Regions from separate parts of the Streptomyces sp. NPDC002092 genome, predicted to be linked through region 1. Evidence: riboswitches for the same ligand, from Rfam matches in the RefSeq annotation. Region 1 holds a riboswitch; the other holds the start of a gene.

Region 1 (4,626 bases):
GTCTAACCATGCGCAAGTTTCAGCGTGTTGCCGTCGTAGCCGCGGCGATCGCGAGCCTCTCCGCCTTCGGTGCCGGCGTCAGCTCCGCCCACGACCACGGCCACGACGACGAGGGCGTCACCGCGGTGGCCAACTCGCAGTCCAACGCCGTGGCCTACGACGACGACAGCCGCAGCGGGCGCCACGGCAGCCCGGACGCGGCCCCCGCCTTCACGACAGGGAGCGACTTCAACCTCGGGAACGTCACTCCGCCGGCATCCAAGTAACGAAGCACCGCCCGGCAGGCCGCGAGGAACGGCCACGGCCTGCCGGGCGCTCCGCCCGGCAGGCCGCTCATCCGGCAGCAGCCGTCCGCGACTACTTGCCGAAGGCGTTGCTGCAGCCCATGTCCGAGCCCTCGGAGGTGCTCTGCGCCCCCGTGTTGCCCTCGCCGTTGAGGGCGTTGCCCAACAGGCCGTCGATGAGCCCGACCTCACCAAGGACGCTGATGTTCAGGTCGTGCGACCTGCAAGTGGTGCTCTGCTGGACGCCGACGCCACCGTCGGCATGGGCGCCGCCTGCGCCCAGAAACGCGACACTCCCGAGGGCGGCGACCAGGACGGCGGCCTTGCGAAGCTTGTGCATGTCATCTCCGGTGGAGCGAAGTGGATGCGACCTGTGACAGATCAACTCCTTGCTGCAACGGGAGATTAGTGCGAAATACCCCAAAACGGACGGCAGCGCGCCAGGTTTCGTGATCTCAAACGTGATCTCACCCGGAAGCGCCGCTGGGGACGGCCTCAGGTGACGCGGAGAACCGCCCGTCGGCGGATGTCCGCCGCGGAGCGCCCGACCTTGATCTCGAACGTGCCCGGCTCGACGACCGTGCGCATCTCGCCGTCCACCAGGGTGAGATCGCGGCTCGGCACGATGCCGAAGGTGACGGTGACCCGCTTCCCGGGCTCCACATGGCCCTTCCGCACACCCCGCAGCCGGATGTACAGCAGCAACGCCGACGCCTGGTCGTCCGCCCAGCGCCAGCCCCTCGGGAAAGATGGTCGAGCCGGGTCCGACCGAGCCGTGGGTGCCCTCGCTGATCTGCAGCAGGGGGATGCCGAGCGGGTTGGCGCGGGCGAGGCGCTGCAAGTGGTTGTGCTGCAGCGCCTGTTGCCGCGGGCTCAGTGGACGAGGCACCGGGACGGAGCCGGAGAGGGACTGGTTGGCCAGGCCGAAGAACCCCCCGCCCGGGCCCAGCCTCATCCGGTCCGCCTTCCTCCCGACCACCGTGGCGCCGGGCACGTACGCCTCCCGGTGCTCCCGCGTGCCGGTCGGATCCGTGGAGTCGCCGAGGAGTGCCTGGGGCAGACAGACCGGGATGTTCAGCTGCGCGATCTTGTCGGCGACGGTCATTCGGGCCAGCAGGACGTCGACTCGCCGTCCTCGGGGGGCCTTCACCATCGGCGTCACGAGACCCGTACAGGCGGCCACCGCCAGGCCGGCGAAGGCCCGACGCGAGATCTTCGCTTTGTCCATGACGGCAGCCTCGCAGCGGCGAACCGAGCCGGGCAGCGGCCGAAATGCTGAACCACGGCGACTTTGGTCGCTGCTTGCACCGACTGAAGTCGAGAGGCGATGGACGCTGTGCCGTCAGCCGGTGTCGGCGGTGCGGGCGCTCCAGCGTTCCTCGACCTTGGCCAGGCGCCAGTACACGACCGCCATGGCCCAGACGGCCACGAACAGACCGACGATGACGTAGCCGACGTTGTCCAGGTCCAGCCCGGATATCCAGCCGGTGACGGCGTCCTGCAGACCGAGCTTGTCGTGCAGCACGCCGACCAGTTCGATCGTGCCGACGAAGAAGGCCACTGCGATGGACAGGCCGGTGATCGTGAGGTTGTAGAACACCTTGCGAACGGGGTTGGAGAACGCCCACTGGTAGGCGAAGTTCATGAAGGTGCCGTCGAGGGTGTCGAACAGGCTCATGCCCGCCGCGAAGAGCAGGGGCAGGCACAGGATCGCGTACCACGGCAGCCCGGCGGCGGCGCCGTTGCCGGCCAGGGCGAGCAGCAGGACCTCGGTCGTGGTGTCGAAGCCGATCCCGAACAGGAAGCCGAGAGGGAACATCTGGCCGGGGCGGCGGATGGACCTGGTGAGGCGTCCCAGGATGCGGTTCATGAAGCCGCGCGAGTCCAGGTGCGCCTCCAGCTCCGCCTCGTCGTAGTGTCCGGCCCGCATCGCACGGAAGACGCGTGCGATGCGGACGAGGGCGACGAGGTTGAGGGCGGCGATGAGGTACAGGAAGCCGCCGGAGACCGTGGTGCCCACCGTGCCGAGCACCTGGTGGGTCGGGGAGCTGTCGTTCATCAGGGTGCCGGCGAGGTGCGCGCCCCCGGCGACCAGCGCGGCCATGACGACCACCACGCTGGAGTGCCCGAGCGCGAACCAGAAGCCCACCGACACCGGCCGCTTTCCGTCGGCCATCAGCTTGCGGGTGGTGTTGTCGATGGCGGCGATGTGGTCGGCGTCGAAGGCATGCCGCATGCCGAGCGTGTAGGCGGTGATGCCGAGGCCGACCCCGAACGCCTGGGTACCGACCGCGTAGTGATGGGGGATCACGAGGAGGAAGAGGATCCCGAAGGCGGCCACATGCAGAGCGACGATCACAGCCAGCAGGCCCGCGGTCCTGACGGTGTCCTCGCGACGCCAGCGGAAGGACGGGGCGGCGGCGGTTTCGGGCACGCCTTGGGACACGGTCATTCGGTCACGCTCCAGCACCTCGTGGATCAGCTTCGTGATGCCGTGGCCGGTCTCCTGGCTGACGGGTCCTACGTCCGCCGCCCGCCTTCCCAACCGCCTTGCGGCGGCCAGTGGCTGTCCCCTGCGGGACGTGGGCGACGAACTCCCCGATCACAGTGGCGAGGGCCGCTCCGGACTGAGCCCCTGAAGGCTGTCACCGGCTTCCCGAACACCACGGCCCGCTCACCCTAGAAGGCCGCAGGCAGTGGCTGCAAGGCTGCACAGCTGAACAGGTATGGAGATCGGCAGCTGTTCGCTGCGATGATGGACCCATGCATCTCGTCCCCGCGGAACACGCCGGGCGGCGCACCATTGACGGCCATCGGGTCTGCGATGCCATCGCCGCCGTCGGCGACCCCGAGCGCGTGCGCGCCTGGGCCGATCGCTTCTCGCTGCTCTCCGATCCCGGACGCCTGTCCTTGCTGTTCGCCCTCCAGGAGGCCGGCCCCATCGCCGTCTCCGACCTCGCCGTCGCCAGCGGCATGCGGGACACGGCCGTCTCCCAGGCTCTGCGTCTCCTGCGGACCGCGGGCATCGTCGAGGGCGAGAAGGACGGCCGGATCGTGCGCTACCGACTCGTCGAGGGCCCGATCTCCGCGCTGCTGAAACACTGCACGCCGGAATCGACAGGGGAAGGCGGCTCGGGCTGACGGTATGTGCGGCTGCTCACGCACCGGCCCGAAAACGCCACAGCGCCCGGCCCGACCGAAGCCGACTCAGGCGCTGCGTAGCAGGTCGGAGGGCATATCCCCCGCCTACCACCGGTAGGCCCTGTGGGACTCGAACCCACAACCAATGGCTTAAGAGTCCTGATGGGATCTTGCTTCGTCCGCACCGTGATGGTCTCTGCTGGATCATCCGCTCACGCATCGCTCACGCATCCCGACTCGTTCAATGTGAGGGGCCTGCGCACCGGACGACGCGTGGAGGCCCCCTTTCGCGCCGACTCAGAAGCTCGTCAGCGTCCCCGGCAGGTTGAACGTCTGGTACGTCCCCTTGTCCAGGTCCACCAAGGTCGCGGTGCTGTCCGAGAACATCACCCAGCCATCCCGCGTGTGCCGCAGCAGAGACGAGCTGTCCATGCCCTTGACTGTCACGCGCCGCAGTTCACGCCCGCTCCTCCGGTCCAGCTCGATGAGATCGCTGTCCTCACCGGAGCTCACCGCGACCACGACGGTGTTCTTCGACGCCTGCACGGCATCGACCCTTCCGCCGACTGCGCTCACCACCGTTGCCTCGTCAGCGTTCTTCAGGGTCACTTTCACCGTGGTTCCCTGGCTGTTCCGGGTAGGGGTACCGGCCAGGACCGGCGTGCCTGCCGGACATGCCAGTTGCTGCACCTGCACACCCCCGGCCCCCCCGACCTGCCTGGTCCTGCCGGTGGTGAGGTCGAGCACACTCGCCTTCACGTCGGATCCCTGTCCGGTAGCCAGGCACACCGTGTCACTGGACGGATCGGACGCCGCCAGCGTGACCGGTCCCGGAACCTGCACGTCCCGGACCTTCCTCCACGTCTTCGCATTGCGTATCAGCACACTGGTGGTTTCGCTGTCCGCCGTGGCAGCACTCTGATCGCTTCCGGAGGAGTCATGAACGGCCGCGACCAGGTTCTTGCCCGGCACGAGTTCACGTAGCCGCTCCGTATCGTCTTTCTCCTCCAGGGCGTGCCGGGCGGTGTTCAGCGCGAAAAGGCGGTCCGGGCGCTCCCCTTTGCGGGGCGTTGACAGCCACCACGTCCCATCGGCCGACTGCACGAGCTGAGGAGCCAGCACGTCATCGTCGCCGTCCTTCTGCGGCACAACAGCCAGCGCCTGCGCGTGGTGGGCTTCGGGGTTGATGCCGACCACCACT
Region 2 (4,626 bases), on a different contig from region 1:
CTGGCGGTGGCCGTCACCGGCATCCTGGCGACGATGCCGTACATCGCCCTGCAGCTGGTGGGCATCCAGGCGGTCCTCGACGTCATGGGGATCGGCGGCGACGCGGGCTCCAACTGGTTCGTGAAGGACCTGCCGTTGCTGATCGCCTTCGGTGTGCTGGCGGCGTACACGTACTCGTCGGGTCTGCGCGCGCCCGCGCTGATCGCGTTCGTGAAGGACGCGCTGATCTACATCGTCATCGCCGTCGCGATCATCTACATCCCGATCAAGCTGGGCGGGTTCGACCACATCTTCGCCAAGGCGGGCGAGGCCTTCAGCGCGACCAACCCGGCGACGGGGAAGCCGCGCGGGGCGCTGGTCCCGGCCGAGGCGAACCAGTGGACGTACGCCACGCTGGCGTTGGGCTCCGCGCTCGCGCTGTTCATGTACCCGCACTCGATCACCGCGACGCTGTCCTCGAAGAGCCGTGACGTGATCCGGCGCAACACCACCATCCTTCCGCTGTACTCGCTGATGCTGGGCCTGCTCGCGCTGCTCGGCTTCATGGCGATCGCGGCGGGGGTCAAGGTCACCAACGGGCAGCTGGCGATCCCTCAGCTGTTCGAGGACATGTTCCCGAGCTGGTTCGCGGGCGTGGCCTTCGCGGCCATCGGGATCGGCGCCCTCGTCCCGGCGGCGATCATGTCGATCGCGGCCGCGAACCTCTTCACCCGCAACATCTACAAGGACTTCATCAAGCCGGACGCGACGCCGGAACAGGAGACCAAGGTCTCCAAGCTGGTCTCGCTGCTGGTGAAGGTGGGCGCCCTGGTCTTCGTCCTGACGATGGACAAGACGGTCGCCATCAACTTCCAGCTGCTGGGCGGCATCTGGATCCTGCAGACATTCCCGGCCCTGGTCGGCGGCCTGTTCACGCGCTGGTTCCACCGCTGGGCGCTGCTCGCGGGCTGGGCGGTCGGCATGGTCTACGGCACCCTCGCCGCGTACGGCGTCGCCTCGCCCACGCAGAAGCACTTCGGCGGCTCCAACGCGGCGATCCCCGGCATCGGCCAGATCGGCTACATCGGCCTCACGGCGTTCGTCCTGAACGTTCTGGTGACGGTGGTCCTGACCTTCGTACTCAAGGCCCTGAAGGCCCCGGAGGGCGTCGACGAGACGAAGCCGGACGACTACACGGCGGACGCGGGCGACCCGGGCGTCCAGGTGGAGCTGCCGCCGGCGACGGCGGGCGCGTCCCACTAGCGGTCACGGCGATCAGCGGGCCGTCGGAGAAATCCGGCGGCCCGTTGTCGTACCCGTCCGGCAGACTCGGGACCATGGACATCGTGATCAGACAGGCGGAACCCGGTGAGTACGAGGTCCTCGGTGAGATCACCGCCCAGGCCTATCTGCAGGACGGCCTGCTCACCTTCGGTGAAAGCGACTGGTATCTGGCCGAGTTGAGGGACGTCGCCAAGCGGGCGGCAGCCGCGGAGGTGCTGGTGGCCGACCTGGGCGGCCGGCCGATCGGCGGCGTCGCCTACGTCCCGTCCGGCGGCCCCATGGCGGATCTGGCCGGCCCGGGAGAGGCCGAGATACGCATGCTGGCCGTCGACCGGGCAGCGCGCGGCCGAGGCGCCGGAGAAGCCCTCGTACGCGCCTGTGTCGACCGGGCAAGAGCCGCGGAGTGCTCCGGCATCGTCCTGTGCACCCAGCCCGTCATGCACGCCGCCCACCGCATCTACGAGCGCGCCGGCTTCGTCCGCGCCCCCGAGCGCGACTGGAAGCCGATCCCGGGCGCCGAGTTCACGCTCCTCACCTATGAGTTGACACTCTGACACGCTCCGAAGTCGCCGCGACACAACATATGGGGGTGCTGTCCTCACCCGGCACAAGATGTATGCTCATGCTCGCTGTCGCCGCAGGGGAATCCGGTGTGAATCCGGAACTGTCCCGCAACGGTGTACCCATAGGTGTTCGCGCGCATATGGGCGTCAGTCCGAGGACCTGCCGACGGTGTGCCCGGCCCATCCGGCCCGGGTGCTTCGACGTCCGGGCCTCGTGGAGTGGGCCGGTGGACGCGACGCCGTGTGCGCTCGTGACTGCCCCCTGCCCTCCGCAAGGCCCCCGTGCCGAGCGAGGGAGAGCCTCACGTGACCATCGCGCCAGCAGACCCGGTTTCAGCCAGCGCCGCCGTGTCCGACGACGGCCTGGGAGCCGCGCTGCTGCGGACCCTGACCGAGCTGACCGCCGACCTCCCCGACGCCGACCCCGGCCGGGTCGCCGCCGCCGCGCTGCGCGGCCGGTCCGCCCGTGCGGACGAGACGCAGCTGCGCGAACTGGCCACGGAGGCGGCGGCCGGGCTCATCTCGGAGGACCCCGCGTACAGCAGGCTGGCAGCCAGGCTGCTGACGATCGGCATCGCCGCGGAGGCCGCCTCGCAGGGCGTCATGTCGTTCACGGAGTCCGTCGCCGTGGGCCATCGGGAGGGGCTGATCGCCGACCGCACGGCCGAGTTCGTACGGGTCCACGCCCACCGCCTCGACGCGCTGATCGACCTCGAAGCCGACGACCGCTTCGGCTACTTCGGCCTGCGCACGCTCCACAGCCGCTACCTGCTCCGGCACCCCCTCACCCGCAAGGTCATCGAGACGCCCCAGCACTTCATGCTGCGGGTGGCGAGCGGACTGGCCGAAGACACTGCATCTGATTCAAAGACGGGCAGCCGCTCGGTGGACGAAGTGGCCGCGCTCTACGGCCTGATGAGCCGCCTCGACTACCTTCCCTCCTCCCCCACCCTCTTCAACTCCGGCACCCGGCACCCCCAGATGTCGTCCTGCTACCTCCTCGACTCCCCACTCGACGAGCTGGACTCCATCTACGACCGCTACCACCAGGTCGCCCGCCTCTCGAAGCACGCGGGCGGCATCGGTCTGTCGTACAGCCGCATCCGCGCCCGCGGCTCCCTCATCCGCGGCACCAACGGCCACTCCAACGGCATCGTCCCGTTCCTGAAGACCCTCGACGCCTCGGTCGCCGCCGTGAACCAGGGCGGCCGGCGCAAGGGTGCGGCCGCCGTCTACCTGGAGACCTGGCACTCGGACATCGAGGAGTTCCTGGAGCTGCGCGACAACACCGGTGAGGACGCCCGCCGTACGCACAACCTGAACCTCGCGCACTGGGTCCCGGACGAGTTCATGCGCCGCGTGAACGCCGACGGGCAGTGGTCCCTGTTCTCCCCGGCGGACGTGCCGGAGCTGGTGGACCTGTGGGGCGAGGAGTTCGGCGCCGCCTACCGCAGGGCGGAGGAGGCGGGGCTCGCGAAGAAGACCATCCCGGCCCGCGACCTCTACGGCCGCATGATGCGCACCCTCGCCCAGACCGGCAACGGCTGGATGACCTTCAAGGACGCCGCCAACCGCACCGCCAACCAGACGGCCGAGCCGGGCCATGTCGTCCACTCCTCCAACCTCTGCACGGAGATCCTGGAGGTCACGAACGACGGCGAGACGGCGGTCTGCAACCTGGGCTCGGTCAACCTCGGCGCGTTCGTGGCCGGTGGGGACATCGACTGGGAACGGCTGGACGAGACGGTCCGCACGGCCGTGACCTTCCTGGACCGCGTGGTCGACATCAACTTCTACCCCACCGAGCAGGCGGGCCGCTCCAACGCCCGCTGGCGCCCCGTGGGCCTGGGCGCGATGGGCCTCCAGGACGTCTTCTTCAAGCTGCGCCTGCCGTTCGACTCCCCCGAGGCCAAGGCCCTGTCCACCCGTATCGCCGAGCGCATCATGCTCGCCGCGTACGAGGCCTCCGCCGACCTCGCCGAGCGGAGCGGACCGCTGCCGGCCTGGGAGAAGACCCGTACGGCCCGCGGCGTCCTGCACCCCGACCACTACGACACCGAACTCACCTGGCCGGAGCGCTGGGCGGCCCTGCGGGAGCGCATCGCGACCGTCGGCATGCGCAACTCGCTCCTCCTCGCGATCGCCCCCACCGCGACCATCGCGTCGATCGCGGGCGTGTACGAGTGCATCGAGCCGCAGGTCTCCAACCTGTTCAAGCGCGAGACGCTCTCCGGCGAGTTCCTCCAGGTCAACTCCTACCTGGTGAAGGACCTCAAGGAGCTCGGTGTCTGGGACGCCCGCACCCGCGAGGCCCTGCGCGAGGCGAACGGCTCGGTGCAGGACTTCACCTGGATCCCGGCCGACGTACGCGCCCTGTACCGCACGGCGTGGGAGATCCCGCAGCGCGGCCTGATCGACATGGCGGCGGCCCGCACGCCGTTCCTCGACCAGTCCCAGTCCCTGAACCTGTTCCTGGAGACGCCGACCATCGGCAAGCTCTCCTCGATGTACGCGTACGCCTGGAAACAGGGCCTGAAGACGACGTACTACCTGCGCTCCCGCCCGGCGACCCGCATCGCCCGCGCCGCCCGGGCCACCGTCCCCGTCCAGCAGGCGGCCGACCCCGAGGCCGTCGCCTGCTCCCTGGAAAACCCCGAGTCCTGCGAGGCCTGCCAGTGATGACCAGCACCACCCGTTCCCAGAACCTTCTCGACCCGGGCTTCGAGCTGACCCTGCGCCCCATGCGCTACCCGGACTTCTACGAGCGCTACCGGGACGCCATCAAGAACACCTGGACCGT

What was found. Region 1 has a riboswitch for cobalamin ahead of ACWCRD_RS36930 (HoxN/HupN/NixA family nickel/cobalt transporter). Riboswitches for the same ligand answer to the same signal wherever they lie in the genome.
Region 2: it holds a riboswitch for cobalamin, as region 1 does, so the genes downstream of both, ACWCRD_RS31930 (ribonucleoside-diphosphate reductase subunit alpha) here and ACWCRD_RS36930 (HoxN/HupN/NixA family nickel/cobalt transporter) in region 1, are expected to answer to the same signal.

What each region holds. Positions count from the first base shown of each region.
Region 1 covers NZ_JBSFDG010000020.1:137,120-141,745, reverse strand. Annotated here, with positions in the region: gene ACWCRD_RS36945 (hypothetical protein) at 9-266, shown strand; gene ACWCRD_RS36940 (hypothetical protein) at 358-624, opposite strand; gene ACWCRD_RS36935 (fibronectin type III-like domain-contianing protein) at 780-989, opposite strand; gene ACWCRD_RS36930 (HoxN/HupN/NixA family nickel/cobalt transporter) at 1,627-2,736, opposite strand; cobalamin riboswitch at 2,764-2,967, opposite strand; gene ACWCRD_RS36925 (ArsR/SmtB family transcription factor) at 3,048-3,425, shown strand; gene ACWCRD_RS36920 (hypothetical protein) at 3,723-4,626, opposite strand, start outside.
Region 2 covers NZ_JBSFDG010000015.1:198,930-203,555, forward strand. Annotated here, with positions in the region: gene mctP (monocarboxylate uptake permease MctP) at 1-1,242, shown strand, start outside; gene ACWCRD_RS31925 (GNAT family N-acetyltransferase) at 1,317-1,817, shown strand; cobalamin riboswitch at 1,880-2,008, shown strand; gene ACWCRD_RS31930 (ribonucleoside-diphosphate reductase subunit alpha) at 2,133-4,505, shown strand; gene ACWCRD_RS31935 (ribonucleotide-diphosphate reductase subunit beta) at 4,505-4,626, shown strand, end outside.